3 regions of the Blautia sp. HCN-1074 genome follow, and region 1 is predicted to be linked to each of the others. Evidence: a T-box and tRNA genes for the amino acid it is inferred to sense, from the RefSeq annotation. Region 1 holds a T-box; the other regions hold tRNA genes.
The links. The T-box of region 1 lies ahead of thrS (threonine--tRNA ligase). A T-box ahead of a tRNA ligase gene usually reads a tRNA of that ligase, here a tRNA-Thr.
Positions count from the first base shown of each region.

Region 1 (11,227 bases):
TGCTTATCTTCCTTTTCTTTCTTCGCCTCGCGCTCTTCCTCGGAAAGTGCTGCGTTTGCTTTTGCCTCTTCTTCATCCTCTTCATCTCCCGCAATCTCGGCAGAGTACATCAGGCACTTCGTGCCGACTACAAGGGAATCAATGAAGCTGACCACACCACGGATCAATGGGTACTTAAGAAATTTCGCATTTCCCAGTACAGATCTGTAGTCTTCTACTTTTAATTCAATCTCATTGTCTGGTCTGCGGACAGCAATGGAATATTTGTCTTTATGACGCATCATAATACCTTCCATTACAGCCTGACCACCGATATTTGATGATCTCATTCTTCTCTCCCGAAAGAAATTTAAGAAGGCTTTTCTTATTTCAGAGAAACTTTCGCGCTACCAGACTTCTAAATGAAGCGTAACTCTTTTACAACTTCTCCAGAAAACAAGAAAGGTTGAGATTTCCCAACCTCAACCTTCTCAATTTCTACTATATTCTGATTATTTGTTCAGGCCGTATTTCTTATTGAACTTATCGATACGTCCACGAGCCTGAGCTGCTTTCTGCTGACCTGTATAGAATGGATGACATTTAGAGCAGATTTCTACGTGGATGTCCTGTTTTGTAGATCCTGTTACGAATGTGTTTCCACAGTTGCAGGTTACAGTTGCCTGATAATAATTAGGATGGATTCCTTCTCTCATGATTTTCACCTCTCTGTAAAGATTCTATTTTCTATTCGTATTCATTTGACGAATTTACTATTAAACAGCTTTATGAGTATAACATATTGTCCTGTAGAATGCAAGATATTTTAAAATTTATTTAATATATTTTTTAGAAATTTTGTAGTTACTGTTCACTGATAATATCCCGCGAAGTGTTTTTGCATGAAACTGGTCAATCGGATAAAATCATCCGCTTTCTAAATAAATTTCTGCTTCTTGACTGTCTGTACAAACTCTTCATTATTTTTGGTGCGTGCAAACATATTCAGAATCTGCTCGACTGCATCTTCAGACTTCATACCGTTGAGAGCTTTTCGCATAATGTATACGGCTTCCTGCTCTTCTCTGGACAGAAGCAAGTCTTCCCTTCTCGTACCGGATTTCTGAATGTCAATAGCCGGGAATACTCGTTTTTCCTGTAATTTACGGTCGAGAACGAGTTCCATATTACCGGTTCCCTTGAATTCTTCATAGATTACATCATCCATCTTACTTCCTGTATCTACCAGAGCTGTCGCAAGAATCGTAAGACTTCCGCCCTCTCTCATATTTCTCGCAGCGCCAAAAAATCTCTTAGGCATATGAAGTGCCGCCGGGTCAAGACCACCTGAAAGGGTTCTTCCGCTTGGCGGGATGATCAGGTTGTATGCTCTTGCAAGTCTTGTGATAGAGTCAAGCAGGATCGTAACATCCTTTTTGTGCTCTACCAGACGGCGCGCACGCTCTACAACCATCTCAGATACACGTTTGTGATGTTCTGGCAGTTCATCAAATGTAGAATAAATAACTTCTACATTATCACCACGAATCGCCTCTTTGATATCCGTAACCTCTTCAGGACGTTCATCGATCAGAAGAATGATCAGGTGCATGTCCGGATTATTTCGCAGAATCGATTTGGCAACGTCTTTTAAAAGAGTTGTCTTACCTGCTTTCGGAGGAGATACGATCATACCTCTCTGGCCTTTACCGATAGGGCTGATCAGATCCACGATTCTCATCGCAACTGTTCCACCCGGTCTTTCCATTTTAAGTCTCTCGTTTGGAAAAATCGGCGTCATGTCCTCGAAATTATATCGTTTCTGACCTTCACTTGGATGGAATCCATTGATGGAAGTGACATATAAAAGGGCGCTGAACTTCTCACCCTGTGTCTTAATACGGATATTTCCTTTGATAATGTCTCCTGTTTTCAGGTTAAATCTGCGGATCTGGGAAGGTGATACATAAATATCATTTTCTCCCGGCATATAATTCTCACAGCGGATAAACCCATATCCGTCCGGAAGTACCTCCAGGATTCCATCTGCGCGTTCTCCGCTGTCAAGCTGCGCTGTCTCTGATGGAGCATGATACTGCGGTCTTTCCTGCATGCGCTCCTGATTTCTGTCCTGTACACGCTCAAACTGGCGTTCCTGACGCTCCTGATTTCTGTCCTGTGCACGTTCCGGCTGACGATCCTGGCGTTCCTGATTTCTATCCTGCATGCGCTCCGGCTGGCGGTCTTGCTGTCTGATATACGGCTGTGGTCTGATGTACTGCTGCGGTCTGGCATACTGCTGTGGTTCTTCATTTACGCCCGCACTGTCGGAAATATTTTCTTGCTGCGGCTTTTCCTGCATTGTTTCCTGTGATTTTGAAGCATTCTCCAGTTCATCTTCGTGAAGCATTCTCTCGATCAACTCTGGTTTTCTTAATGCAGAAACCCCTTTTAACCCTCTGGCCTTTGCCAATTCTTTTAAAGTTGCCAGTGATAATGATTCATACTTTTCTCTCATAAAATAATCCTCTGCCTTTTTATCCAAAAATTAATAGTCACAATTATTTTGATTGGTTTTTTCAAATTCTTATGTATCTTAATGGTCTTTCTTAACAATGTTACTTATTAATGTTTCTTCGCAATTTTTCTTAATAGTGTTTCTTATGGATGTTGTTCTACATTCTTTTTCTATAACAGTTAATGGGATAATCTGTCCGAAACGACATGAATATCAGATTATGTTACTGTTCACTCTGTGCACAGTAACCAGATTATGGCAGCGTCCAAAGCCACAATATTCACATTTATCTTAGCACATCTTCTACGATTCTGACAATACTATATTATTCCAAAACGTATTTCCTGGCAAGACAATTTTAACGTCAAAAAAGTTCCTGTTTCGATTTTCCGCCAGAAGCGGCACTTACCAGGTATGCTGTTATCAGCAGATTGACGGTTCCCAGTACGCCGCTCTCTTCGCAGATACACTGGAAGTTTACAACTATGTAGTCCGGAATCTTACCTACGATTATGATCTGGCCGACAATGTCGAGGCCGGTTACCTGCCCGATGTGGATGCAACCCTGAAATCCAAAAAGGAATCTGTTTTGACTATGCTGCCCTGACCACAGCCATGCTCAGAGCACGTGACATTCCCTACAAACTACAGATTGGATATGCCGGCACCGTTAAGCATGCCTGGATCAATGTCTATATCCGCTCCAAAGGATGGGTTGATAAAGCTGTTGAATTCAGCGGTGACTCCTGGTCGCGCATGGATCCGACTTTCGATTCCAACAGTCAGGATGAAGAAACTATTCAGCAATACATAGGGGACGATGATAATTACAGCGTTCAGTTTACACGTTAACAGGAGGCATCACTCTCGTGAAGGACATATCATTACGTTGGAAGATCCGCTTGAGTACCTGCACCGGCATGACAAATGCATCGTCAGTCAGCGAGAAATCTGCACGGATACGGAGAGTTATCTGGTTTCCCTGCGTGCTACCCTGCGCCAGAGCCCGGATGTGATTCTCCTTGGTGAAATGCGTGATTACGAGACGATTCAGACTGCCATGACTGCTGCCGAGACAGGACATCTCGTTCTCTCCAGTCTTCACACCACCGGAGCAGCAAACACGATCGGTCGTATCGTAGATGTATTCGAACCAGCCCAGCAGAGACAGATTTCCATCCAGCTGTCCATGGTACTGCAGGCTGTTATTTCCCAGCAGCTTGTCCCGGATGTGAATGGACATACGATTCCTGTCTTCGAGGTTATGCGCCTCAATCCGGCGATCAGAAATATGATCCGCGATAACAAAGTACATCAGATTGATGGGGTTATCGCCTCCTCGGCGCATGAGCATATGCGCTCCATGGATCAGAGCCTTCTGGAACTTTACAAACAGAAAAAAATAACAAAAGAAACCGCATTGAAATTTGCTTCCAATGCGGATATGCTGAAACGTAAATTACTGTAAAAAAACAAAAAGTAGTTCTTCTGTTAAACTATAGCAATCCTCTAAAATAATGCATCTTAATCCAGCCCATCAGAGTGTGAAATCCTGCGTCAGATATCTTTGCCGTGCGTCAGCACGCCTGCAGATATCTTCCTTGTCTTTCGCACTCTGCTGAACTGTCTTAAATGCATTATTTACGAGGATTGCTATAAACAGTTGAACTACTTTTTTAATCAGGCAGATAAAATCATCCACTACGTGACTCTATATCGAATAACAGCTTTGCAGTTTATCAGAAAGGGCTTAGCGACGGACTTGCCTGATTCGGTTAATGTACCATATTTCCCACTAAGCCGTAAGAAACGATATACATAATCACCGTTGCCATAATGATTCCACAAAGAATCGCCAGAGATGATTTCTTAATATCAATCTCCAGAAGTGACGCGATCAGTGATCCGGTCCATGCTCCTGTTCCCGGAAGAGGGATTCCCACAAACAGCATCAGGCCCCAGAATTCGTATTTCTTCACCTGATCACTTTTTCTCATCGCACGGTCTTCCAATTTTATGATCAATCCTCTGAAAATCTTTGTCTTTTTCAGCACTTTGAAAATCTGCTTGATAAATAACAAGATAAACGGAATCGGAATGATATTTCCCACAATACATAATGGAATCGCCTTTGCCGCAGAAATCTTCAGAAGAGACGCTGCCAAAAGCCCTCCTCTGAGTTCCAGAAGCGGAATCATGGAAATAAGAAAAACCGCGCCCTCCGGCGAAATATATTGTGACAGATTCTGCGAGAACCAATGTACCAGTGCTTCCATTAAAACCTCCTAAATTTTATTTCAGATAATCCTTCAGAAAATCAATAAACTTCTGCATTTCTTCCTTTGTTCCAATCGTGATACGAAGGAAGTTATCAATTCTGTCCTTTGGGAAATAGCGGACATAAATATGCTGCTCTCTCAGTGCTTCGAAAAGCTCCGCTGCCGGACAGGTTGCATGAGTGGCAAAGATAAAGTTAGACTTGGAATCCTGGAAGGAGAATCCCAGCGCCTTTAATTCTTTCTTTGTCCATTCTCTCGTCTCTATGATTTTATTACATGTTTCCTCAAAGTATTCCTTGTCCTCCACTGCTGCCACACCCGCTGCAAGTGCTGTACGGTCCATCGTGTAGGAATTGAAAGAATACTTCACATCGTTCAGGAATTTGATCAGTTTCTCATTTCCGCATGCAAAGCCAATTCTCATACCTGCCATGGAACGTGATTTGGAGAATGTCTGCACAACCAGAAGGTTGTCGTATTTCTCAATCAACGGAAGTGCTGACTGACCGCCGAAATCCACATATGCTTCATCCACAATGACAATGACATCCGTATTATGACGGATGATATCTTCCACATCCTCTAATGGCATTTCCACACCCGTCGGTGCATTTGGGTTCGGGAAAACGATTCCGCCGTTTTCTTTGAAATAGTCTTCCTTCTTTATATGAAAGTTCTCATCCAGAGCCGGTCTTTCATATGGAATACGGAACAGATCTGCCCATACGTCATAGAAAGAATAGGTAATATCAGGAAAAAGAACCGGCTTCTCTGAGTTAAAGAATGTCAGAAAACTCATGGCAAGAACATCATCAGATCCTACTCCCACAAAAACCTGCTCATCTTTCAGATGGTAATTCTGTGCGATCGCATGTACCAGATTTCCCGCTGTCGGATCCGGATAAAGTCTCATGGTATCGGTATTCATACCCTTAAGTGCCTTCTCCACTCCAGGTGCCGGAGGATATGGGTTCTCATTTGTATTTAATTTGATCATATCCGGCTGGTTTGGCTGCTCACCTGGTGTATATGGTATTACTTTACGGACGTTTGCTTCCCAATTGCTCATTTGTCTAATTCCTTTCCTGCTTGATTCGCTCTGCTCTGTCAAATTCGATTTTGTTTATGCACTACTGCAATCCGGCAGAGACCGCTTATCTGCTATTGTAAGCATCCTCAAACTATTTGTCAATTATATTTGATGTAAAGCCGTACCGAATATCTTGTCTTTTAAGCATATTCACGCTCAATAAAGTCACGTTTACGCTGGCATTTTACACCATCTAATGAGTATGCCCCGATACTTGAAATTAACAATAATAAGAAAGAGCAGGGGCTGTTTTTAGTCCCTGCTTTCCTCTTCGTAACAATACAATGCTTGTAGTTACAAATTATTTATTCTCTTCCTGAACTTCAATCTTACGGATAGTCTTATTCTTGATTTCTTCTTTGATTGCTGCAAGGAAGTCGTCAAGTTCTTTCGTTCCTTCATCGCCAAGGTAACGGCTTCTTACAGAAACTTTGCCTTCTTCTTCCTCTTTAGCACCAACGATGAGCATATATGGAACTCTTGCAAGACGTGCTTCACGGATCTTGTAGCCCATCTTTTCGGAACGCTGGTCAACGGAGCAGCGGATTCCGTTTTCTTTTAACTGTGCTTCAACTTTGGCAGCATAGTCGTGAAATTTCTCGGAAATCGGAACGACACGAACCTGTTCCGGGCAAAGCCATGTCGGGAACATACCTGCATATTTCTCAATCAGCCATGCCAGTGTTCTCTCATAACATCCCATGGATGTACGATGGATGATGTATGGACGCTGTTTTTCGCCGTTTTCGTCGATATAGTACATATCGAACTGTTCAGCAAGAAGAGCATCCCACTGGATTGTGATCATTGTGTCTTCTTTTCCGTATACGTTCTTGGCGTTGATATCAACCTTAGGTCCGTAGAATGCAGCTTCTCCGACATCCTCTGTAAATGGAATATTCAGCTCTTCAAGCATCTGGCGGATATGGCCCTCTGTCTCTTCCCATACTTCCGGTTCACCAATATATTTTTCTCTGTTATTCGGATCCCATTTGGAAAGATGGTAAGTTACATCTTCTTCTACGCCGAGAACCTGCAGACAGTACTGAGCAAGTGCAATACAGTCTTTGAACTCTTTCACCATCTGGTCTGGTCTTACAATCAGATGTCCTTCAGAAATCGTAAACTGACGTACACGTGTCAGACCATGCATTTCGCCGGAATCCTCGTTACGGAACAGAGTAGATGTTTCACCGTAACGAAGTGGCAGGTCACGGTAGCTGTGCTGTTCAGCTTTGTATACATAGTACTGGAATGGGCATGTCATTGGACGAAGTGCAAATACTTCTTTATCTGTTTCTTCATCTCCGAGGACGAACATACCGTCTTTGTAATGATCCCAGTGACCGGAAATCTTGTAAAGATCACTCTTAGCCATTAATGGAGTTTTAGTTCTTACATAGCCACGTTTTGTCTCTTCGTCTTCAATCCAACGCTGAAGTTCCTGCATGATGATGACACCGTTTGGCATGATAAGCGGAAGTCCCTGTCCGATTACATCTACAGTTGTAAAGATTTTCATCTCACGGCCAAGTTTGTTGTGGTCACGTCTCTTTGCTTCTTCCATCTGCTCAAGATGCTCTTTCAGTTCATCTTTGGAAGCATAAGCTGTTCCGTAGATACGTGTCAGCATTGCGTTCTTTTCGCTGCCTCTCCAGTAAGCGCTGGAAGAAGAGAGAAGCTTGAATGCTTTTACGCCTTTTACGCTCATAAGGTGAGGTCCTGCACAGAGATCTGTCCAGTCTCCCTGAGAATAGAAGGAGATTTCTGCTCCATCCGGAAGGTCTTCCACGAGTTCTACTTTATATGGCTCGTTTTTCTCTTTGAAGTATGCAATGGCGTCTTCTCTTGATTTTGTGAAACGCTCGATTTTTGCGCCTTTTTTGATGATCTTCTTCATTTCTTTTTCGATTGCATCCAGGTCATCACGGGAAAATGGAGGACAGTCGAAATCATAGTAGAATCCTGTATCGATAGAAGGTCCGATAGCAACCTTTGCATCCGGATATAAGGTCTGTACTGCCTGAGCAAGTACGTGAGATGCTGTATGACGAAGAACTGCAAGTCCCTTCTCATCTTTGGCTGTGAGGATGTTTAATTCGCAGTCACTGTCAAGAACTGTTCTTAAGTCAACAACTTCTCCGTTTACTTCTCCTGCACAGGCTGCACGTGCAAGTCCCTCGCTGATGTCGTAAGCGATGTCGATTACTGATTTAGCTTCGGCGTATTCTTTTTTTGAGCCGTCTTTTAATGTTACGATCATGGTCATTATCTCCTTTTTATAATTTGTTTTTATATTTTTCAGATGCACACTGACTTATAGTACAGCATGCCAATCCGAAATATATAGCAGAATTTCTTAAAAAATTTCTGCCGGTGCTTTTGTACTGCAAAGGGGCAAAAGAAAGAAATAAAAAAAGTCCCCTACAGTACGGTTAAATACTGTAGGGGACGAGATATCATATACTCGCGGTTCCACCCCGATTGTTCTGTCTTATCAGAACCACTTCATTTGATGGTAACGGAATCACCGGACTGTATTAAAGTCACTCAGAGGTGGTCTTCGGCTGGTTCGCGATAAAATGCTTGCACCAAAATGCATTTCTCTCTGTAACGTTTCTCAGCGTACTCTTCTCTTCAGCGTGTTGGTCTTTCTTATCTTTTCTGCCGCCTATTATAAACTTGAAGAATAAATTTGTCAATCATGAAAATGCTAAAAATTACACTAAAAATTACTGTTCTCACGATTCCGTGATATACAATACTCCTTAGGTTTTGCACAAAGAGATTCATATTTTTACATTACAAAGCGTCTTGCTGCAAACAAAGTGAACAATAAAGATATAATACAAAAAGCTGCCCGTCCACATACATTTTCATATGTGAACAGGGCAGCTCCTCATGTACTTTTTATGATATATCTCAGTTCAATTACCTTATAATCTCAATGTCTGGCGGATATTTGTAATCCGCTTTCGCTATCTGGTCCTATACCAGATAACAGATTCGGCTAATTTCCTCGTAAAAATCAGATCTCAGCCAGTTTCAGCAGATCCGGGATCTTAGATTCCCAGCCAAGTGCCATGATATGTACACCCTGACAGTATGGCTTGCACTCTTTGATGATACGTGCGGCGATCTCAACACCTGTGATACCTGCTTTTGTCTTTTCTTTGTCGGCTTTGAGTTCCTCGATCATCTCATCCGGAACGTGGATACCGGCAACGTTGTTGTTCATGAATTTAGCCATTCCAGCGGATTTCGGAATGATGATACCAACCTGTACCGGTTTTCCGAACTGTTTTGCTTTCTCCATGAATTTGATGAATTTCTCCGGTTCAAATACAGCCTGTGTCTGGAAGTAATCTGCACCTGCTGCAACTTTTCTTTCCATCTTTGCAAGCTGCGCATCAACGGAGTCGCTGCATGGAGATACAACAGCACCTTTGGAGAATTTAGGCGGCTCACCAACCAGTTCATTTCCGCCAAGGTCTACACCGGATTCCAGAAGCTTCACTGTGTGAAGAAGGGATACGGAATCAAGGTCAAATACCGGTTTTGCCTGTGGGTGGTCACCCATCTTTGTATGGTCACCTGTCAGGCAGAGAATATTCTCAATACCAAGCATTGCTGCACTTAAAAGGTCAGATTCCAGAGCGATACGGTTTCTGTCACGGCATGCAAGCTGGAAAATCGGATCCATACCGGCATCCTTAAGAACCTTACACATAGCAAGAGATCCAAGACGCATAACAGAAGACTGGTTATCTGTTACGTTAACTGCATGAACATCTTTGAGATAAGTTTTGGCTTCTTCTACCAGCTCATCCACATGGATTCCTTTTGGCGGTCCCACCTCTGCAGAAACTACAAATTCACCACGATCGAATAATTCTTTCATTTTCATTGTACATTACTCCAATCAATATAATTAATCTTGAATACTGTCCACTCCATTTATATACATTCCACAAAACATAACTACAAAGCATATCTGCACTACTCATACAATGCTCAAATATTCCGGCCTTATGCCCTGTATATAAATCCGCGCTGCAATTCTAAGTGAACAGTATCGTAACTTATGCTTCTATATTATTTCACATCATCATCTGTTGCGAAATTATGAATCTGTGTCGGGCATTTCAGCAGATCAAGGCGTCCGATCTCTTTCAGACGTCTGTAGATGCGCTCCCATCCACATTCCATATCGCTGTCCACTTCGCATTTGCCATTCTTGGAACCGCCGCACTGGCCGTTTACAAGACTCTTGGAACATGCTGTGATCGGGCAGATTCCGCCGGTAAGGTTCAGATAACACTCACCACACTGATCACATTTATACTCTAACGGTGTCACGCCCTGGAAACCAGGTACCGGATATGTATCGCAGGCTGCGCATACTTTCTTGTCATCCAGATATTCTGAAATGGTCTGTACACCAACACCGCAGGAGAATACTAAAACAAGATCAGACTCTTTGATCTTATCCATATGTTTCTTAAGACGTAACTGCATATTTTCCGGATTACAGATATAATCCGTTGTCATAATTCCTGTCACATTTCCTTCAGCGGAGAGCTCCTTCTGAAGTTCGACAGCTTCTTTTTCCGGAAAACGAACTTCTTTACATCCATGGCAGTTAATGATGAAAACTTTCTTTCCAGCTGTCAGTGATGTGATAGTTTCTTTTGCTTTTAACTGGGTTATTAACATATTACTTCATCCCCCTTACTGCATTTTTTCCGGCTTTGATACTGTTAATGATCGGAATCTTGGAAGAACAGATATACTGACAGCATCTGCACTCAACACAATCCATAACGCTCATGTCTTTCATAGCCTGCCAGTTCTCTTCCTTCGCATATTTCACGAAATACAGTGGAGAAAGTTCCATCGGACATACATCCACACAACGTCCACACTTGATACATGGCTGCTCTTTCGTCTCGTCTGTATCGATCGCGATAATACCGTTGGAGCCCTTCATCATAGGAACTTCCAGAGTACTCAGAGGGAATCCCATCATAGGTCCCCCCATCTTAACAAGTACATCATCATCTGTAAATCCACCACAGTAATCGATCAGCTCTTTTACGCTGGTACCGATCTTGATGATAAAGTTGCCCGGGTTCTTAATCTTCTCACCTGTTACAGTTGCAACACGCTCAACCAGAGGCATACCTTTCTGGATCGCATCGGAGATTGCTTTTACGGTACTGATATTATCTACTACAACACCAACATCTGCCGGGAGACCGCCGCTTGGAACCTTTCTGCCCATAACGCGCTTGATGAGAGTTTTCTCAGCGCCCTGCGGGTATTTGGTTCTTGCAACAAATACTTCCATATTTCCGATAT
Region 1 is NZ_JBBKBP010000003.1:190,759-201,985, forward strand. Features, by position in the region: gene WKT11_RS04735 (DUF1385 domain-containing protein) at 1-329, opposite strand, end outside; gene rpmE (50S ribosomal protein L31) at 492-695, opposite strand; gene rho (transcription termination factor Rho) at 917-2,497, opposite strand; gene WKT11_RS04750 (hypothetical protein) at 3,113-3,349, shown strand; partial or broken gene WKT11_RS04755 (type IV pilus twitching motility protein PilT) at 3,366-3,965, shown strand; gene WKT11_RS04760 (COG2426 family protein) at 4,273-4,773, opposite strand; gene hisC (histidinol-phosphate transaminase) at 4,790-5,845, opposite strand; gene thrS (threonine--tRNA ligase) at 6,168-8,129, opposite strand; T-box leader at 8,311-8,516, opposite strand; gene WKT11_RS04775 (methylenetetrahydrofolate reductase) at 8,895-9,773, opposite strand; gene WKT11_RS04780 (methylenetetrahydrofolate reductase C-terminal domain-containing protein) at 9,962-10,582, opposite strand; gene rsxC (electron transport complex subunit RsxC) at 10,584-11,227, opposite strand, start outside.

Region 2 (11,227 bases), on a different contig from region 1:
CTGTACAGGATGGACAGCGGTTTCTCAATGATCCCGAGTTTTATCAATACAAAATTCAAAAGTCCTTTTTTCTGCAGAATAATGATCCAGCCATACAGACGAATCAGGGAATTTACCCAGAACGGTGTGGACAACAGAAGCTGTGCCTTTTTCTTTCTGTGCTCCGGCAGCCTCGCCATGAAATACCCGAACGGATAGCCGATCAAAGCGATCACTATCGTACTGGTAAATGCCAGCTTCAGTGATTCCACAAATGTATTCAGGTATACAGGTTCCAGAATATTTCTGTAATTGTCCAGCGTAAATTTCCAGGTCACCCCAAATCCTCTGGACGGCGTAGCAAAACTAAGCGCCACCATATAGATAAGAGGGCATACCACAAACACAATGGTAAAAATGTACAGTGGAAGTGCCATCCATGCAGAACTGTCAGAACGGCTTCTACGCTTCTTCATGAATATCCTCCCTGTCTACCAGTACTGCATCTGCCGGCAGGAAACTGCATCTTACTGTCTGGCCTTCTGCTACGGATGCGTCGATTCCGTATCTGCTGGCAATCAATTGTGTACCATCGCTCAGCTTCAGGGTTACACGAAGCTGACCTCCTGCAAAGTTCTTCTCTGTAACAGTCGCCTGTAAGCCCGATATACTATTCGTATCATGTATATCCGAAATCCCACCTGCCATACTTATATCAACAATGTCTCCGTTATCTGTACCGGTATCACCGATTGCGGCAGCTTCCTGTAACAATACATTTTCACTTCTCACAGCCAGAGTTACGTTCTCTCCTGCTGTAAGGTGCTGTTTTGCCCCTGTATCCTTTGTATCCTGCTGACTTGCTTCAAGCTTTACAATTACCTTGTCATTTCCAATTTTTACGATTGCATTCTGTCCCTGAATACTCTCTGCAACTCCATGCAGGATATTCGCATTTCCTACAAATGTTGCCACATAACTGGTCTTTGGATGATTATAGATCTCATCCGGTGTTCCGATCTGCTCTATACGTCCGTCCCTCATCACCGCGATCCTGTCAGACATATTGATAGCTTCTTCCTGATCATGAGTGATATAGATAAATGTAATTCCCAGTTTCTTCTGCAGATGCTTCAGTTCTATCTGCATCGCACGGCGAAGCTGCAGATCCAGTGCTCCCAGCGGTTCATCCAGAAGCAATACTTTGGGATTATTCACCAGTGCTCTCGCAATGGCAACTCTCTGTTTCTGACCGCCCGAGAGTTCGGAAGGCTTTCTTTTTTCATATCCTTCAAGCTGAACCAGTTCCAGCATCTGAGAAACTTTTTTCCTGATCTCACTCTTAGGAACTTTTTTCAGCTTCAGACCATAGCCAATATTCTCCGCAACATTCATATGCGGAAAGAGCGCATAATTCTGAAATACCGTATTCACATCCCTCTGGTTCGGCTCCAGACCTGTCACTTCCCTGCCGTCCAGCCAGACACTTCCTGCATCGGGCTGTTCCAGACCGGCAATGATTCGCAGCGTTGTCGTCTTGCCGCATCCCGAAGATCCCAACAAAGTAATAAACTCTCCTTTACTGATCTCAAGACTGATATTATCCAGAACTGCTTCGCCTTCTGTAAAACTTTTCTTTATCTCTTTCAGTTCAAGTGAAATCTCTGCCAACTATACTCAGCTCCTTTCATGTAAAAAAGTTACCAACTAAAAAAGATACAAAACCACGCGTAAAAGCTCTCGCCCCTACATCGGCTTATGCCAATGCTGACGCCTGTTACAGTGCCAGTCTCTGCATGGTTTCGCATCTGTATATGTCCATTTTTCCAATTATAGATATATCCGGTCCGTCCTGTTCCATCCAGTCTGCGGGCACTCCTGACCATGATGTCCACATAAGAAAACCGGAAATCAACCATTCTTCTTGATAGATTCCCGGTCATTATTTATTTGGTATAATCCAAAAGTTATATTAAAGGATAGGCCCGAGATTGTCAAGTAAATTTGTTACTGTTCACTCCGTTCACAGTAACTTAGCCAAAATTCATTCCAGATTGCCTGCGGCAATGGAATTTTGGCTTGTATGTCTCGGGATTTTTGCATATTCATGCCAAAACACCTCGCGGGATAGTGGCGTGTGGACAGTAACGTAAATTTCTCTTTACAATCATTTCAATTCCTACCGGCAATTTTAAGGTACTCACCATACGAACCTCCATAAAAACATAAAAAATCCACTATACTCTGCTTTTCAGTATAGCGGATTTTCTATAAAATTACAATTGCCCAATATCTTTCAAGCTGAAAATGAGACTCGAACTCACGACCCCTTCATTACGAGTGAAGTGCTCTACCGACTGAGCTATTTCAGCTTATGCTGTAATCTGTCAGAAATTGATAATTCTGACAGCCACAGCATTTAGTTTATAATATTATTTCTTCTCTGTCAAGTCCTTTTTGACCGGTATTTTCTCCTCCGTTTTATTCACTATTTGGGGTGCTTCTTTTGTCACCTTTTTCGTCACCGGTTTCACTGCAGTTTTTACAGCTGCTTTTGTTTTCCCGGCAGCCTTGCGTACAGTTCTTGTCTTGGTAATGGATTTCTTGATCTGGCCATGCTCGGCAGCGGGCTTTTTCTCTGTTTCTTCCGGAGTGCAGGTAAAGACTGCCACACCAAGTGCCGGAAGCTTTACTGTGATGGAATACTCTCTCTCATCACACTCAGCCTTCTTCGCTGCTTTCACTCTCGTATTTACTACACCATTACCACCGTACTTTTTATCATCACTGTTAAAGATTTCTTTATATTTGCCGGCAAAAGGAACTCCCACATTGTAGTTTTCATATGGAATTGCCGCGAAATTGCAAACAGCCAGAATAGTTTCTTCCGGTTTCTCTGTCTTTCTCATGAATGCGATCACATTCTCCTCATACTTCATCAGCTGAACCCATTCAAATCCATCATATTCATCATCCAGCTGATAAAGTGCAGGATGAGCAAGATACATATTATTGAGGTCTTTGACACATAATTCCAGTTCTTTCGGCATATCTTTGTCCGGTGCCATCATCTTGCATCCCGGATGAAGCATCATATAAGCATAAGCCTCTCTGATCTGCGCATTCTTCTGTTCTTCACTTCCCGGCAGCCTATCTGCGAAATCCTTCAATGTACCAACATCCCTGCTGCCAAGTGTTAGAATATAATGTTCACAGTATGCATAGAGCATGGACATGGTCAGCTGATCATGGTAATTCTTTCTCTCAATAGGATCCTTGCTCAGATATTCAAGCAGATCTTTTGTCCATCCACCACTCCATTTATAGTCAAATCCCAGATGGTCATTTCCCACACTGTCTGTCAGCTCCGGCCAGAGTCCGTTCTCCTGAGCAACTAAAAGCAATCCGGGATTTCTCTCCTTTATCACAGAATTCAGATGCTTCAGAAATTCCAGAGCATCCAGGTTTTCATTGGTTCCGTAAATATTAGGTGTCCACTCTCCCGGATTTCTGCCATAATCCAGATACAGCATGGCATCCACATCATCCATACGCAGACCGTCAGCATGGTAAACCTCAGCCCAGAAGCAGGCATTGGAAATCAGAAAATCCTTAACCATCGGGCTTCCGTAATTATAGAGCAGTGTTCCCCAGAACGGATGAATCGCCTCTGCCGGATTCTGTCTCTCATAAAGAGGTGTTCCGTCAAATTTCTCCAGACCGGAGGCATAACGTGGAAACTGTGCAGGTGTCCAGTCCAGGATCACACCGATCCCCGCCTGATGCAGCTCATCTACCAGCTTCTGAAAATCCGCCACGCTTCCAAATCTGGAAGTAGGTGCATAATATGCATATGTAGAATAACCACCTGTAATATCATCCAGGTATTCCATCACAGGATGGAGTTCCACATGGGTAAAATCTTTCTCTGCCAGAAATTCCACCAGTTCCTCAGCAGATTTCCATTCCTCCAGAGATGTTTCGTATATAGAAACTGGCTGTTTCCTGTCATCAAATCTGTGACGCTCTTTCATCCAGTCTCCGTCATTCCACTGAAAAGCACTTACATCTGCTACCACAGATGCTCCCTCAGAATCATACTCTGCACTGTTCCCATAAGGATCAGCCTTTAACAGAACTTCGCCACCCTTAACTTTAATTTCATATTTATAATGTGTTCCTGCTTCTACGCCCGGAACAAACAGCTCAAAGATACCGGACATAGGCATACGATGCATAATGGTTGCACGTCCGATCCATCCATTAAAATCACCTGCAATATTTACACTCACTGCGTTCGGAGCCCAGACAGCAAAAAGAGTACCTTTCACTCCTTTAATCTCCATAGGATGCGCACCCAGCTTCTTATATGCCTCATAATAAACACCTGCGCAGAAAGCCTTCTCCTCTTCCTCTGTGATCTGGCATGGAAAAGCATAGGGATCATAACATTCTGTCTCTGTCTCTCCCATTTTTATAAGGAATCTGTATTCCGGCACCTTGCGTACAGGAAGCAATACTGCAAAATATCCGGCCTCGTCCTCTTTCTCGCAGGCATAGGTTTTCTTTCCGCTGATCACACTGACTTCTTCTGCATCAGGAAAAAATCCCTGAATAAGAACTCCGTCCTGTGTGATCCTTGGTCCCATCACATCTCTGGGAGCAGTTTCCTCTCCATACACAATAGCTTCAATTCTCGGCCAGTCCATATAGCCGTATACTTTTTCGTCCATAGCTGCGTTACCTCCCCGATTGTCAGAAATATGATGATCGGTTACTCTTACCGGCAGCGTATTTACGGTACATTAAACGTCACCTGTAAACAATAACAAATCAAGTTATGTTTATTTTAGCATCTTTGCACAAAAAAATAAAGAAAATTGTTTGACAAATTCCCTTTCCTGCGCTAAATTTATGTTATTAACCATGGAAGGAATCTTGTTCCGGATACTATGCTTCTTTCCATCACAACAAGGAGGATACAAAATGGGAAACAAAGCCTTTGACGTAACCGCATTAGGCGAATTATTGATTGACTTTACTGAAAACGGCATCAGCGCACAGGGAAATCCTATGCTGGAAGCCAATCCGGGCGGTGCTCCATGCAATGTGCTTGCAATGCTTGAGAAGCTTGGCAAAAAAACTGCATTCATCGGCAAAGTCGGAAACGACATGTTCGGAACCCAGCTTAAGAATGCCGTAGAGGAAGTAGGGATCGACACCCGCAACCTTGTGATCGACAACGAGGTACACACAACACTTGCCTTTGTACATACTTATCCTGACGGAGACAGAGATTTCTCCTTCTACCGTAACCCGGGTGCAGATATGATGCTCACCAAAGATGAAATCCAGGAAGACCTGATCAGAGATTCCAGAATCTTCCACTTCGGAACTCTTTCTTCCACTCACGAGGGAGTACGCGAGGCAACCCGCTATGCCATCGACGTTGCAAAGGAAGCCGGATGTATTGTCAGCTTCGACCCGAACCTTCGTCCGCCATTATGGAAATCTCTGGATGACGCAAAGGCAGAGATCGAATACGGCCTTGGCAAATGCGATATTCTGAAAATCTCAGATAACGAAGTTGAATTCCTCTTCGGAACTACAGACTACGACAAAGGTGCCGCACTTCTGAAAGAGAAATACAACATTCCGCTTATCCTTATCACACTTGGAAAAGACGGAAGCCGCGCTTACTACAAAGATATGAAAGTGGAAGCTGCTCCTTTCCTTCAGGAAAAGACTATCGAGACAACAGGTGCAGGCGATACCTTCTGCGCAAGTTCCTTAAACTATGTTCTGGAACATGGTCTGGACAATCTGACAGAAGAGAACTTAAAAGAACTGCTCACATTCGCTAATGCGGCAGCTTCTCTTATTACTACACGCAAGGGTGCTCTTCGCGTTATGTCCACCAAAGAAGAAGTTCTTGACTTTATGAAATCAAGAGGATGCTGATTGCGAATATCCGCTTGATCATCCAAAACTTTGAAGAAGCCCTCTGGCACCGCCAGACCGGGCTTCTTTTTTATCCTAAAAATAAAAGCAAAAATATCTCCCGGCAATTGAAAATCTCAATTGGCCAGGAGATATTTGAAATATATACATCCTTATTATAATTCAACGATCATTATAAAAATACTGAACCGTTAGCTTCTAACTTACTATTTATTTTACCACACGTACTCTTGATACGCCTTCGATTGCTTTCAGTTCATCCAGTGCTTCTTTGGATGCTGTGCTTTCCAGATCGATCAGAGTATAAGCGTATTCGCCTTTACTCTTATTTGTCATATCTGCGATGTTCAGGCCTTCTGCACCGAGAATCTTGGTGAACTGACTGATCATGTTCGGGATATTTTTGTGGCAGATTGCGATACGTCCTACTGCTACGCAGGTTCCCATATCACAGTTCGGGAAGTTTACAGAGTTCTTGATGTTTCCGTTCTCAAGGAAATCTCTTACTTCTTTCACTGCCATTACCGCACAATTTTCTTCGGATTCCTCTGTGGATGCTCCAAGATGTGGAGTTACCAGAATTCCGGCATGACCTGCTACGGTATGGTTTGCAAAGTCTGTCACATATTTCTTCACTTTTCCGCTGTCTAATGCTTCGATCAGAGCATCCTCATCAACCAGAAGATCGCGGGCAAAGTTCAGAAGTACTACGCCGTCTTTCATCTTGTCTAATGCTTCTTTGTTGATCATCTGTCTTGTGCTGTCAAGAAGAGGTACATGGATGGTGATATAATCGCACTGGGAATAAATCTCATCCAGGCTCTTGATATGTTTGATAGTGCGGGAAAGATTCCATGCAGCATCAATAGAGATGTACGGGTCATATCCGTATACTTCCATTCCAAGAGCAGATGCAGCGTTTGCTACCATTGCTCCGATTGCACCAAGGCCGATGATACCAAGTTTCTTACCCATGATCTCGCAGCCTGCGAACTGCTTCTTCTGTTTCTCGGCAAGTTTGTCAATGTCCTCTTTGTCTTTCTCTTTGGCAACCCATTCGATACCGCCGACGATATCACGGGATGCAAGGAGCATACCTGCGAGAACAAGTTCCTTAACGCCGTTTGCATTGGCACCCGGTGTGTTAAATACTACGATACCTTTCTCTGCGCAGTCTTTGACAGGAATGTTATTGACACCTGCACCTGCACGTGCGATTACTTTTACGCTCTCCGGAAGTTCCATATCATGCATCTTAGCACTTCTTACAAGGATGGCATCGGTTCCTTCCAGTTCTTCTGTTTTCTTATAGTCTTCATCAAATAATCCCAGACCTTTTTCTGCGATGGGATTCAGGCAATGATACTGAAACATTATGCATTCTCCTCCTCAAACTTCTTCATGAAAGCAACCAGTGCTTCTACACCTTCTTTTGGCATAGCGTTGTAGATACTTGCACGCATACCGCCGACTGTACGATGTCCTTTTAAGTTTACAAGTCCTGCCTCTTTTGCTTCTTTTACAAATTTGGCATCCATATCCTTGTCACCTGTTACGAATGGTACGTTCATAAGAGAACGGTCTTTTGCTACGACTGTTCCTTTGAAGAGTTTGCTCTGATCCAGATAATCATAGAGGATCTTTGCTTTCTCTTCGTTGCGTCTCTTCATTTCTTCCAGACCACCCATTTTCTTCAGCCATTTGAAGACTTTACCGCATACATAGATGCAGTAGCAGTTCGGTGTGTTGTAAAGAGAACCTGCATCAGCCTGTGTTTTAAATTTCAGCATAGTTGGGGTGCCTTCCAGAACATCGTCTGTAATCAGGTCTTCGCGGATAATGGAGATTACCATACCCGCAGGTCCGATGTTCTTCTGAACACCGCCGTAGATGATTCCATATTTGGATACATCAACCGGCTCAGATAAGAAGCAGGAAGAAACATCTGCTACCAGAGTTTTTCCTTTTGTGTTCGGGAGTTCTTTGAATTTTGTTCCGTAAATTGTGTTGTTTTCACAAATGTATACATAGTCCGCATCCGGGCTGATCGGCAGGTCACTGCAGTCAGGAATGTAAGAGAATGTCTTATCTTCGGAAGAAGCAATCTTGTTTGCTTTTCCATATTTCTGTGCTTCCTGATATGCTTTCTTTGCCCACTGACCTGTAACAATGTAATCAGCAACTTTATTCTTCATGAGGTTCATAGGAATTGCAGCAAACTGCTGAGAAGCTCCGCCCTGAAGGAATAATACCTTGTAGTTATCCGGAATCTTCATCAGGTCGCGCAGATCCTGCTCTGCTTCGTCAATGATTTTCTGGAAATCAGCGCTTCTGTGGCTCATTTCCATTACAGACATACCAGTTCCCTGATAGTCCATCATCTCCTCTGCAACTTCTTTTAATACCTCTTCCGGCAATACAGCCGGTCCTGCGGAAAAATTATACACTCTGCTCATTGTTTTTCATATCCTCCTCGTCAAAAATGTCATCAATGCTTGCGCCTGCCGGTACCATCGGGAATACGCTGAGATCCTGATCGATCATACAGTCAAGTACGATTGGTCCCGGACATGCAAGTGCTTCTTTCAAAGCAGGTTCCACTTCATCCATGGTAGTGATACGGATTGCCTTCGCACCCATAGCCTCTGCCAGTTTTACAAAATCAACGGAATCATTTAAAATTGTATGGGAATATCTGTGGTCGTAGAACAATGTCTGCCACTGACGCACCATTCCAAGTACATGGTTATTAAGTACGATTTCAATCAATGGTTTGCCGCAGCGGACTGCTGTGGCGATCTCATTCATATTCATACGGAAGCATCCGTCACCTGCGATATTTACTACCGTCTTGTCCGGTCTTCCCATCTTCGCACCGATTGCCGCTCCAAGTCCATATCCCATCGTTCCTAATCCACCGGATGAAAGGAATGTTCTTGGTTCTTTATATTTGAAATACTGAGCTGCCCACATCTGGTTCTGGCCTACTTCTGTGGTGATGATCGCGTCACCTTTTGTCAGCTCGTAAAGTTTCTCGATAATGTATGGACCTGTCAGCTGGGAATGATCATATCTTAGCGGATATTTCTCTTTCAGTTCGCTGATATGTGCTGTCCACTCCGGATGTTTCATCTCCGGGAGTTCTTTCAGAATTCGTTTCAGAACTTCTTTCTCATCTCCTACGATACTTGCATCTACGATAATGTTCTTATTAATCTCCGCAGCATCTACATCGATCTGGAGAATCTTTGCATTCTTAGCGAAAGTCTTTGTATTTCCTGTGACACGGTCGCTGAATCTGGCTCCCAGAACGATCAGAAGGTCACACTCGGAAACGCCAAGGTTTGATGCTTTTGTTCCATGCATTCCAAGCATTCCTGTATAGAAAGGATCTTCGCCGGAAAATCCCCCCTTCCCCATAAGGCTGTCACATACCGGAGCATCGATTTTGTGAGCAAGTTCTGTCACTTCTTTGGATGCTTCGGAGATAATTGTTCCGCCGCCTGTGAAGATGAACGGTTTCTTTGCATCTTTGATCATCCGGACTGCTGTTTCGATGTCCTTATCTTTGATTGTATCTACTTTTGGTGTAATGGCTGCCGGAGTGCAGGCATTGTATTCATATTTCGCGCCTGTCACATCCTTTGTCACATCTACAAGTACAGGACCCGGGCGGCCGCTCTTTGCGATATAGAAAGCTCTGCGGACGGTATCTGCCAGAGTTGTAATGTCTTTTACGATAAAGCTGTGCTTTGTGATGGGCATTACAATTCCTGTAATATCAACCTCCTGGAAAGAATCCTTTCCGAGAAGCGGAGTTCCTACATTACATGTGATTGCCACCATTGGTACGGAATCCATGTATGCAGTTGCGATTCCTGTTACCAGATTAGTAGCTCCGGGACCGGAGGTTGCGAGACATACGCCGACTTTACCTGTTGCTCTTGCGTATCCGTCTGCTGCATGGGAAGCTCCCTGTTCATGGGAAGTCAGTACATGTGTGATCTGGTCTTTATATTCATAGAGGGCGTCATATACATTCAGGATGGCACCGCCCGGATATCCGAATACAGTGTCAACGCCCTGTTCTTTTAAACATTCAACGATGATTTCAGCGCCTGTAAGCTGCATCTTTACGTATCCTCCTAACTTTTCAGGCAGGAATCACAGGTTATGCTGTAATTCCCGCCGGGTACTTGTTCATCTTTATTTTGCTTTTGGTACCTCAAGGATTGCTCCTCTGTTTCCGGAGGTTACCATTGCAGCATATCTTGCAAGATATCCTGTTGTTACCTTTGGCTTGCGAGGCTGCCATTTTGCTTTTCTTGCCTGCATTTCTTCATCAGAAACCTTGATCTCCAGTTTCAGTTCCGGAATGTTGATGCTGATGATATCGCCCTCTTCAACAAGTGCGATCGGTCCGCCGACTGCTGCTTCCGGTGATACGTGTCCGATGGATGCTCCTCTGGATGCACCGCTGAAACGTCCGTCTGTGATCAGGGCTACGGAAGATCCCAGTCCCATACCTGCGATTGCAGATGTAGGATTCAGCATCTCTCTCATGCCAGGGCCGCCTTTCGGTCCTTCGTAACGGATAACTACTACGTCACCCTCTACGATCTTGCCGCCTTTGATAGCTGCGATTGCGTCTTCCTCGCAGTCAAAGACTCTTGCAGGTCCTTCATGGACCATCATCTCTTCTACAACTGCAGAACGTTTTACAACACCGCCGTCCGGTGCAAGGTTACCTTTAAGTACTGCAAGTCCGCCTGTCTGGCTGTATGGATTGTCGATTGGTCTGATAACTTCAGGATTTAAGTTTGCACAGTCTTTGATGTTCTCGCCTACTGTCTTGCCTGTGACTGTCATGCACTCAGTATGAAGGAGTCCCTTCTTATTCAGTTCGTTCATAACTGCGTATACACCGCCTGCTTCGTTCAAGTCTTCCATATATGTTGGGCCTGCAGGTGCAAGGTGGCAGAGATTCGGAGTCTTTGCGCTGATCTCGTTTGCAAAGCTGATATCAAAGTCCATTCCGATCTCATGAGCAATAGCCGGAAGGTGAAGCATACTGTTTGTGGAGCATCCAAGTGCCATGTCTACTGTCAGGGCATTGAGGATTGCTTCTTTTGTCATGATGTCTCTTGGACGGATGTTCTTTCTGTACATTTCCATAACCTGCATACCTGCGTGTTTTGCAAGACGGATACGTTCAGAATATACAGCCGGAATTGTTCCGTTTCCTTTCAGTCCCATACCAAGAACTTCTGTCAGGCAGTTCATGGAG
Region 2 is NZ_JBBKBP010000002.1:38,807-50,033, reverse strand. Features, by position in the region: gene WKT11_RS02425 (ABC transporter permease) at 1-455, opposite strand, end outside; gene WKT11_RS02420 (ABC transporter ATP-binding protein) at 442-1,650, opposite strand; tRNA gene WKT11_RS02415 (tRNA-Thr) at 2,279-2,351, opposite strand; gene glgB (1,4-alpha-glucan branching protein GlgB) at 2,412-4,712, opposite strand; gene WKT11_RS02405 (carbohydrate kinase family protein) at 4,966-5,940, shown strand; gene WKT11_RS02400 (hypothetical protein) at 5,934-6,101, shown strand; gene WKT11_RS02395 (phosphoglycerate dehydrogenase) at 6,151-7,314, opposite strand; gene serC (3-phosphoserine/phosphohydroxythreonine transaminase) at 7,314-8,396, opposite strand; gene ilvB (biosynthetic-type acetolactate synthase large subunit) at 8,380-10,071, opposite strand; gene ilvD (dihydroxy-acid dehydratase) at 10,147-11,227, opposite strand, start outside.
Region 2: it has a tRNA-Thr gene. The T-box ahead of thrS (threonine--tRNA ligase) is inferred to sense a tRNA for this amino acid. The anticodon was not compared.

Region 3 (11,227 bases), on a different contig from region 1:
TACCATGAAATCCTCTCTCTCAATATAAAGTTCTCTGCCAAATGGCATCTTACGTGTTCCAAGTTCTTCGTTCTCCATATTATTCGGAGCTTCCAGATACTCAATTTCACCTTCCGGATAGTTATCGATCACAAGTTTGATCGGATCAATGATTGCCATCAGACGCGGACGTTTCAGTTTCAGGTCCTCGCGGATACAGTACTCAAGCATTGCGTAATCAACAGAGCTGTTTGCCTTGGATACACCACAAAGTTCAACAAACATCTTGATAGATTCCGGTGTGAAGCCACGACGGCGCAGTGCTGCGATGGAAACCAGACGCGGATCATCCCATCCGTCTACAATTCCTTCTTCTACAAGTTTCTTGATATAACGTTTACCTGTGACAACATTTGTCAGGTAAAGTTTTGCAAATTCAATCTGTTTCGGAGGCTGCGGATATTCCAGTTCTCTTACAACCCAGTCATACAGCGGTCTGTGGTCCTCGAATTCCAGTGTACAGATGGAATGTGTGATTCCCTCGATTGCATCTTCGATCGGATGAGCGAAGTCATACATCGGATAGATGCACCATTTATCGCCTGTTCTGTGGTGTGTCATATGAGCAACACGATAAATAACCGGGTCTCGCATATTCATGTTCGGAGATGCCATATCAATCTTAGCGCGGAGTACTTTCTCTCCGTCTGCATATTTACCCTCTTTCATCTCCTCGAAAAGCTGAAGATTCTCTTCAACAGTTCTGTTTCTGTATGGGCTCTCTTTACCTGGCTCTGTAAGTGTTCCGCGGTATTCACGGATCTGATCTGCTGTCAGGTCACATACGTATGCTTTTCCTTTCTGGATCAGCTTTACAGCAGCTTCATACATCTGGTCAAAATAGTCAGATGCAAAGAAAAGTCTGTCTTCCCAGTCAGCACCCAGCCATTTGATATCAGCTTTAATAGATTCTACAAATTCGCTTTTCTCTTTTGTAGGGTTTGTATCATCAAAACGCATGTTGAATTTGCCGTTATACTCCTGAGCAAGGCCATAGTTTAAAAGAATAGATTTCGCATGACCGATATGAAGATATCCATTCGGTTCCGGTGGGAAACGTGTATGCACGGTGTCATAAACACCCTCTGCTAAATCTTTATCAATAATATTCTCAATAAAATTCTTGGAAACTGTTTCGTTCTCCATCTTTTTCCCTCCTGTTTTCGTATTTTATACATGTTTCATGTCACTGCATTATCTGCCCGTACCCACAAAACCAGTATATCCGTTATTTTCAGTTATAATATAAGTACATTTTATTAACTATATTGATTTTCCTTCTATTAAGCACAAACGAATGAATTTATATTATCATTGGAAATTCCATCTGTCAACTGTTTCCACAATGGTGGCAAGCCTTATTTTATGCACTATTGAGGCTGATACTGACATCTGTTTTGCCATTTTAAGTTTCCGGTTTTCTTGACGAAATCTGTGTTAACACTTATAATTATCTCAATATATACGATTATACCAATATATTCAGGAGGTGCAGCAACATGAGTAACGCATTGCCAATCGAAGATTTAAGCAAAACTTACCTCGAACATTCTATGGTAATTAACAACTTCGTTATTAAAATTGGAAGCCAGATTAAAGATAGTCTTTGTCGTGTTTTTGGTGACGGTGTTCAGTACGAATGGCGTGAAAATGACGACAAAGTAATCATTCCTGATGTATCAATCATCTGCAACCTGAGAGATCGTAAAAACATTTCTTTTACCGGCATTCCTCGCTTTGTAATGGAGGTTTTATCCAATGCCACTGAAGAATATGACCGCCACGAAAAAATGGATATTTACTGTAAAGTCGGTGTTTCTGAGTACTGGATTGTTGACTGGAGAAAAAAATCTGTAGAAATTTATCTTTTTGACTTTAAAGAAGATGGTACTGGTTATCCGTATCTTTATAAAACAGTTACCGCGCAGAATAAAGAAGATTTGCAACTGGTTATGTTTCCAAATTTGAAGATAACTTTTGATGAGCTATTTGATATTGGGGAATATTAACATTGTCAATGGGGCTGCTGTCCGATTGTTATCGTTGAATATTCTATCTGAATCCATTATAATATAGCCCAAAAGGAGCGTGATCGTATGGCTTTATCTAAAGAAGAATCTTATACCATTGAAGATATCTATGCTCTGCCAGACGGAGAAAGAGCCGAGCTTATTGACGGGCATATCTATTACATGGCACCGCCAACCTATAAACACCAGAAAATTGTTATGGAACTCTCCGCTTCTATCCGTAATTATATAAAACAACACAAGGGATCTTGTGAAGTGATTCCTGCACCATTCGCAGTACATCTTGACGAAGCAAGTAATACCTACGTAGAACCGGATATTTCTGTAATCTGTGATAAAAATAAGCTTGATGATAACGGTTGTAATAATCTTCAGCATCTTAATGGATGTACACTGGTAGAATGCTTTTGCTCCGATTCTTCTTATACTTGATGGTAATTCTCTCAGAAATCAATCTCTGTTTCCAGAGGAACACGGGTCTTCGACACTTGTGAGGCAGATAAATAGCAATAGTCACGGGTGCAGATTATTAAAGAGAATAAACCTATCAACTGAGCCATTTTGGGAAATAAGGAATAAACCAACGGGATAGTGATAGTTTACGTTACTGTTCACTCCGTTCTCAGTAACGTAGCCAAAATTCATTCCAGATTGCCTGCGGCAATGGAATTTTGGCTTGTATGTCTCGGGATTTTGGCATATTTATGCCAAAACACCTCGCGGGATAGTGGTGGTGTGTGAACAGTAACTATTTTACTCTTTTTTATTTTTTCAGACTCATCTGCATATTGATTTCATGATCTGCATATGCTATAATGCCAGTAGGCAAAAGGTATTAAAGTGTTTATAACAAAAAGAATGAAAGCCCTTGAAGTTGCAGCTTCTTGGGCTTTCTTCTTATTGTTAGGGCAAGGCCCTGTAATTATTGGGTTTGACGGGTGTTTTTTGTTAATTTACCTGCAAAAGTCAGGTTTTGATTACTTTTGAGGTACCGAGGTTCAAGAAATCCTTTATTTTCAAGCATTAAAAAAAGCTGATGACGGGAATTGAACCCGTGACCCCTTCCTTACCAAGGAAGTGCTCTACCTCTGAGCCACATCAGCATCGTGTCGGATTTACCGCTCACATTTGGATATGTTACCAGAACTTAACCGTATTGTCAATCCCTATTTTTTAACTTTTTTATTTTTATAAAAATTACCTTCGGTTAAAATTCTGTATTTTTTATTTACGGAGCTGTTCCAGTTGTTCTTTTATTTTGGTGCGGATTCTGCGGAGTGCGTTGTCTATAGATTTTGGTGTTTTTCCCATAAGTTCGGCAATCTCTCCGTAGCCGTTTCCTGCCAGATAGTATTCCAGTACCTGATTCTCCATTGGGCTTAATGTGGTAGTGATCTCTTGTTCCAGATTCTCAACGTTTTCCTGGTCGATGATGATCGATTCCGGATTTTCTACCCAGGTATCACCAAGATGTTCTTCGTTCTCTCCGCCCTGCTCACTGAGAGAGACATATGAGTTAAGCGGCTGATGTTTCTGCCTGTTAGAACTCTGGATTGCATTGTAAATCTGTCTGTCCACGCATATGCTCGCAAAAGTCTGAAATGTGGCATCTTTGTCCGGCTGGTAGTCGCGGACTGCCTTAAACAGTCCGATCATACCTTCCTGTATCAGATCATCATTCTCCCCGCCTATCAGGAACATGGTCCTTGCTTTCTTGCGGACCATGTTCTTGTATTTTTCCATAAGATAGTCGAGAATCTCTGACTCTCCGTTTTTAAAGCGAAAGATTAATTCTTCATCCTTGATTCCGTCATACTGTTTCATCAATTTAAACCTTCCGTTTTCCATAAATCTTGCTATTAACTGAAACAATTCTATTCTGCTGCACAACCAATACGCTATTTACACCAAAACAGATTAACCACATAACCCTCTAATAACTAATGTAAATATGGCACTTATTTCTTCTGCATTCTCTGACGTACGATCTCATAGCCGAGTACGCCTGCTGCTACTGATGCATTCAAGGAATCAATATCCCCCTTCATCGGAATAGATGCTACAAAATCACATTTCTCGCGAATCAGTCTGCTTACTCCCTCACCTTCGTTACCGATCACAACTCCGATCGGACCTGTAAGATTCAGGTTATACATAGTTTCTCCACCCATATCTGCGCATACAAACCACACACCCTGCTCTTTCAGCTCATCAATGGTATGTCCCAGATTTGTCACTTTTGCAACAGGTGTATAGTTTAATGCACCTGCTGAAGTCTTGGCAACTGTAGAGGTCAGTCCTACTGCACGTCTCTTCGGAATGATCACGCCATGTGCTCCTGCCAGGTTTGCAGTACGGATGATTGCACCGAGATTATGAGGATCTTCAATATTATCCAGAATAAAGATAAATGGATCTTCCCCTTTTTCCTTTGCTTTTGCAAGGATATCTTCTACGCTTGCATATTCATAAGCAGCTACCTGGGCGATTACGCCTTGATGTGCACCTGTCTCACTTAACTGATCCAGACGCTCTTTTGCCACATAATTGATAATCGTATCTTTTTTTCTCGCCTCTCTGGCAATAGTGCGGACTGGTCCATCCTGGCATCCATCCAGGATAAACAGCTTATCTACACATTTACCGGAACGAAAAGCTTCCAGGACTGCATTGCGTCCTTCTATCTGTTCACTCATATCTGATCCTCTCCGATTCCAGCACGGACCAATTCTATGATCCTGCCAAAATCATCTTTTAAATATAAATATCCCATCAGAGCTTCAAACCCGGTTGCTCTGCGATAATCTGCCATTGTTGCGTGCTTTGCCATTGTCGGGGAGTGCGCATTTCTGCCTCTTTTATAAACGCTGTGCTCCTCTTGCGTAAGCATTGGTTCGATCACTTCCATCATAGAAGACTGTGTGCCTGCTTTAACCAGACTGCTTGCCTTTCTGTGCAGCTGATTTACCGGACAGTTTCCTTTTTTCACAAGAATCGTGCGGATCACCAGTTCGTAAACACCGTCTCCGATATAAGCTAAAGTCAAGGGTGAGTAAGACCTCATATCATTATCTTTCAGATGAAATACCTGATGAAGCAATCCTTTTAAACCAGCAATATCATGCTTATCAAACTCATTTATTTCTGCCATACCGTTTAAGCTCGTTTCCATTTTACTCCCTCACGGGTATCTTTAAGGATAATTCCCTTAGCCAGAAGCTCATCTCTGATCTCATCTGCTCTCGCAAAGTTCTTTGCTTTTCTTGCTTCCTGGCGTTCTGCAATCAGGTCTTCGATTTCTTTATCAAGAATTTCTTCTTTCTTCTCTGCTTTCAGACCAAGTACATCGCATAATTTTACCATTGTATCAAGCAGTACTCCGGCGAATTCTGAGGAGCTTTCTTCGGATACATTTGTATTGGCAAATTTAACCAGTTCAAAGATTGCAGCCAGTGCGTCCGCAGTGTTGAAGTCATCATCCATTGCTTCTTCGAATTTCTTAACAAACTCCTGAGACTGTGCAAGGAGTTCTTTCTCTGCATCTGTCGCAGCCTCTGTCTGTGCTGCTGCTTTTCTGTCTTTTAAGTTTGCAGCTGCATCTGTGATACGCTCTAACGCATTCTTTGCAGCTTCCATCAGATCTGCGCTGAAGTTCAGCGGGCTTCTGTAATGTGCATTCAGCATGAAGAAACGAAGTACCTGAAGATCATACTGCTCGCTGATCTCACGTACAGTACGGAAGTTTCCAAGAGACTTGGACATTTTTCTGTTATCAATGTTTAAGAATGCATTGTGCATCCAGTATTTTGCAAAAATCTTATCGTTGCAGCATTCACTCTGTGCAATTTCATTTTCATGATGTGGGAAGATCAGGTCCTCACCGCCTGCATGAATATCAATCTCATCTCCGAGATATTTCTTTGCCATAACAGAGCATTCAATATGCCAGCCAGGACGTCCATCACACCATGGGGATGGCCAGGATGGCTCTCCCTCTTTTTTCGGTTTCCAGAGAACGAAATCCAGCGGATCTTCTTTCTGGTCTTCTCCTGATACCTGCAGAGAGCGGAAACCAGACTGCAGATCATCCAGATTTTTGTGAGAAAGTTTTCCGTATTCTTTGAATTTCTTAACTCTGAAATAAACAGTACCGTCTGCTGCCGGATATGCATATCCTTTATCAACCAGAGTCTGGATCATGCTGATCATTCCACCGATTTCCTGCGTTGCCTGTGGATTTGTAGTAGCAGGTTTTACATTCATGCCATCCATATCTTTCCTGCACTCTGAAATATAACGTTCAGAAATCTCCTGAGCACTTACGCCTTCCTCGATTGCTTTCTTGATGATCTTATCATCTACGTCTGTAAAGTTAGAAACAAAGTTTACTTCATATCCCTTGTACTCCATGTAACGGCGTACAGTATCGAAGATGATCATTGGACGGGCATTTCCGATATGGATCAGATTGTAAACAGTCGGACCGCAGACATACATGCGAACCTTTCCCTCTTCAAGAGGTACAAATTCTTCTTTTCTGCGTGTCAGTGTATTAAAAAGTTTCATTCTCTATTCCTCCAGTTTTCCCTATGTTTTATCATTCTATAGAGTTTTTGTTACTGTTCCGTAACACGCTTCGCGGAATAGTGGCGTGTGTACAGTAACGATTTTTTATAAAATCTTATTATATGAATTACCAATTACTTTACTTCATTAAGAAGACATATTGCCTGAGATGCAATTCCTTCTTCTCTTCCTGTAAATCCCAGTTTCTCTTCTGTAGTAGCCTTAATATTCAGCTGAGACTCATCAATTCCCATTGCTTTCGCCATATTTGCCCTCATCTGTGGAATATGAGGTGCCATTTTCGGTTTCTGCGCAATGATCGTTGCATCTATATTTCCAATCTCATAATGATGTTCTTTCAATAGCTTCGTTACGTGTTCCAGCAGCAGAATACTGGAAATTCCTTTATATGCAGGATCTGTATCCGGAAAATGTTTTCCGATGTCTCCCAGCGCAGCTGCTCCTAAAAGTGCATCCATCACCGCATGGATCAGCACATCGGCATCTGAATGTCCCAGAAGACCTTTCTCCCAGTCAATCTTTACTCCTCCAAGGATCAAATCTCTGTTTTCGGTTAGTCTGTGTACATCATATCCCATTCCAATGCGCATAATCATTCTCCTTTGATTTCCAGCATTTTGCTGAGTCTTAATAAGCTTAATCGTCTTCTTGTATAAGGTGCAAGTCTGAGACTTGGTAAAACAGCTGCTTCATCAAGTCCGATATCATAAACCGTCTTTGCACATCCAGCCTTCTCCAGCATGTGGAACATATCCTGTTCGCTCGGAAGCTCATCTATGATCTCCGCGATTCCACCCAGGCAATTCTCCAGATGCTCCGGTGAAATGGATTTCAGAAGTTCCGGTTCATTTTCTTTCTTTATCTCTTCCAGAAATCCTTTACTTCCAAAGGTTTCCTCCAGAAGTTTCTCGTCTTCATTCTCATACGGTTTTGCGTGACATCGTCCCTGTGTGATAGCTGTGGCAATGCGCTTGTACTCCTCCAGTACAAGAAGTGTTGCTACAGAGACTTTCTCCCCATGAAGTGCATCCAGCGGGCCATTGATCACTTCCATATCCCACAGATGTGTCACCTGGTGCTCTGCACAGGATGCCGGTCTTGAATTCCCGATCATCTGCATCGCAAGCCCGGAAAGGATCAATGCATACATCAGCTGTTCACATTCATCTTCCTCACCCTCTGCAATATCCTGTATGGAAGATCTGACCGTCTTTAAGGCTTTTTCTTCCAGTCTTACAGTTTCCCGGCAAAAATATTCTCCGGTAACCAAATTTGCGATTTTCCAGTCTGCAAGACAGATATATTTTCCCATCAGATCTGAAATTCCCGCATCTGTAAGACGCCGGGGAGCTTTTGAAAAAATATCTGTATCTGCATATACACAGATAGGCGCAATTGACGGTACTGTTTTCTTCACGCCGTCCAGGTTCATGGCAGCCACTGTTGTTACAAATCCATCTCCACTTGCTGCGGTAGGCACTGAAATGAAAGGTACTTTGTATTTGTGTGCAACATAGCGGCTGATGTCGTGAATCGTTCCTGCCCCTACTGCGAGGATCAGGTCAATATCTTCCTCCATGTTGTTCTCCACAATTCTTATCGCTTTCCGGTCAGCCAAAAGCCCCTCTGCGTCCAGAACTAATACCTGGCATCTGTCATAGATATCCTCCATGATTTCTTCTGTTGCCGCATAGGTATTGGTGTCGCAGATAACCAACGGAGATATATATTCTTTCAGCATCCCCTCTGACATCTCTTCTTCAAGCTTCTCTACTGCTCCGGCTTCTATCAAAATCTCTTTCACTGCAATCTGGTGTTCCCTGCCGCAGCTGCAAGGTCGGGCAAAATCGTCCGCATCAACTCGCATTTAAATTCTTCCTCCTGACTTTATACAATTGTTTGTTTCAATCCACAGTCGGTAATTTCACAGAATATGACATACAATCACATAGATGACTGTGGCTTGTCACGTGTCAGTGGGGGATACCGATTCCTCTCTGCCCGCCACTGCTGTTAAGTTTCATCGTACATGACATAGTTCCATGGTATTATACATGATTTTCCAGTAAAAATCAATCATTCGCCGCACACAATGCCCTTACAGATTCAGGTAATTGTAAACAATCTTTGAAATATTCCGGATATTTGTTACTGCTGTACCTTCCGGGCAGTTTTCGGACATGATACACAATATGTATGTTGTCTTTTCTCCGTAAATGATTGCAATATCATGCTGGTCCTGATCTGTCTCTCCGGTTTTATTTGCTGATTTTATTCCGTCAGGAAGTCCTTCCGGGATTTTCCAGGTATTTTCCTGATTCGACAGAAGATTAAGCATTTCCTCTGATGCTTCTTTGCTGACGCACTCTCCCTTGAAAATGCTCTCAAGCAGAGCTCCGCAGTCTTTTACAGAAGTCATATTTCTGCCGCCAAGACTTTCCTGCGCGGAGGTTGCCGGGTGGAGTGTATGCTGTACACTTGTTTCTGTATATCCCTCTTTTTCCAGATATTTATTGATGTCCTCTGCACCTTTTTTGAAATCGAGTGCATCTGTCTGAAGTTTCACCAGTTCATTACAGGATTCGTTGTCGCTGACAGTGATCATATTCCACAACAGATCATTTAATTTCACATCTACGGTTTTCATATCCGTTGTATTTAATTTCTTCGCTTCATCCGTTCTTACCTGTTCCATATCCTGGTAAGTCTTTGCCATGACAAATGGCTTGATAAGGCTTGCAGAATATAACGGCGTATCGTTAATCAGAAACTCTTTATCCTCGTTGAGATCTTTGACATATACGCTCCATGTTCCCTGATATCCTGACAGCAGATTTTCAAGTTGTGGTTTGAGGTTATCGATTCCCAGATCATCCAGATTTATGACTTTACCTGTGTCATCCACTATGAATCCGTCTGTTGTCACTGTATTCTCCTGCACCAAAGCTCCGTTCGCACCGCCGAAATAATAGTTTCCGTCAAAATTCATTTCATAGCAGTCCATCTCAAGCGAATGGATTCCCGGCTCTGTTACCATTCTGCCATTTTCATCAAAGTAATAATAACCATTTAACGTGATTCCGTCTATCGCCAGGTTATCTATATACCTTACCTGCGGGGCTGCCGATAGTCGTCCAAGATTATTTACAAAATAGAAGCCATCAAATTTGTCTGTTTCCTGTGTTTTCTGCGCATCAGTTGTCTCCTCAGCCTCTGTATTTTTAAATACTGTAACACCTTTCAAACGTTCCATATGCGGGCTGCATGCTTTAAATTTTCCATCTGCATCATGGTAATAATATCCGTCAAATACCGTTCCATCAATTTCATAGTCCTGAAAATAATGAATCTCTGCCTGATTGCTTTTCGCTCCATTTACATCCAGACAGTAAAATCCGTCACTCTTCATGATATACTTATTACTTCCATCACCTATCGGCTGAATCTGTGCCTGTTCCGTAACAGAAGACATACTTTGCTGTGCAGCCAAAGCAGTGTCAGGCAAAGTCGTTGTCATTACAACAGCCCCTGCCAGAGTTCCTGCCAGGATAAAAGTTTTCGTCGTTCGTTTATTTTTTTTCATGTAAAACTCCTTTTACAGTTGCTTTCCATATCTCTTCGTAACTGTTCACTGCCATCGTCAGATAACAGCTGACAGAATTGTTACATCTCTTTCTTATAGTAAGCAAAGTATATATTGTTTTTTTCAGGATAGCAACATTTTTGTCTTTTTTCCAGTAACAACCTATCCAGCATAGTTACTGTTTACTTCATTCTCAGTAACACCGTATGTCTCGGGATATTCTGGTTATATACCTTGTTTGTTTAATGGAAATCATATCATATTCTGACTCTGGTCAGCTTTTTATTTATCCATACAAACCCTGTTCCAGAATTCTCCAAGCTGCTGTTCCACCGTATTCAGAGTACAGTTTCTGCGGTCAGACCATTCTGCCGGGAAAAGATTGCGATAGTTATGATCAGCAAAGCGCTCATCCAGCAAAAGTATGATTCCTGTATCCTCCTGGGTTCTTATCACACGTCCTGCTGACTGCAACACTTTATTCATTCCGGGATATCTGTATGCATAATCAAATCCATCTGCGCCTTTTTTATCATAATACTGCCTGAGTATTTCCCGTTCTGTCCCAATCTGGGGCAAACCTGTTCCTACTATAACCGCCCCGATCAGTTTCTCCCCCATCAGATCAATACCTTCCGAAAAAACACCACCCATCACACAAAATCCAACCAGTGTCCCTTCTGATGTAGAAAATTCTTCGATAAATTCCTCTTTTTCCTGTTCATGCATCCCTGATGTCTGAGAGATGCATCGTACCCAGTCCACTGAAAACTCATTCTCATACACCTCCAGCACATCTTCCATAAATTTATAAGAAGGAAAAAATACCATATAGTTTCCTTTTCTCGCCCATACTGTTCTTGCAATATATGACGCAATTTTATGATATTCTTCATAACCTCTTCTGGTATAACGGCTGCTCACATCACGTCCCGTAAGAATACATCGTTTTTCCTGCTTAAAAGGTGATGGAACATAAATGCCATAA
Region 3 is NZ_JBBKBP010000022.1:32,074-43,300, forward strand. Features, by position in the region: gene WKT11_RS15695 (glutamine--tRNA ligase/YqeY domain fusion protein) at 1-1,185, opposite strand, end outside; gene WKT11_RS15700 (Uma2 family endonuclease) at 1,539-2,048, shown strand; partial or broken gene WKT11_RS15705 (Uma2 family endonuclease) at 2,136-2,435, shown strand; tRNA gene WKT11_RS15710 (tRNA-Thr) at 3,101-3,172, opposite strand; gene sigH (RNA polymerase sporulation sigma factor SigH) at 3,294-3,893, opposite strand; gene rlmB (23S rRNA (guanosine(2251)-2'-O)-methyltransferase RlmB) at 4,028-4,765, opposite strand; gene WKT11_RS15725 (Mini-ribonuclease 3) at 4,762-5,241, opposite strand; gene cysS (cysteine--tRNA ligase) at 5,226-6,635, opposite strand; gene ispF (2-C-methyl-D-erythritol 2,4-cyclodiphosphate synthase) at 6,770-7,246, opposite strand; gene WKT11_RS15740 (sn-glycerol-1-phosphate dehydrogenase) at 7,249-8,523, opposite strand; gene WKT11_RS15745 (serine hydrolase) at 8,755-10,239, opposite strand; gene WKT11_RS15750 (ATP-dependent DNA helicase) at 10,522-11,227, opposite strand, start outside.
Region 3: it has a tRNA-Thr gene. The T-box ahead of thrS (threonine--tRNA ligase) is inferred to sense a tRNA for this amino acid. The anticodon was not compared.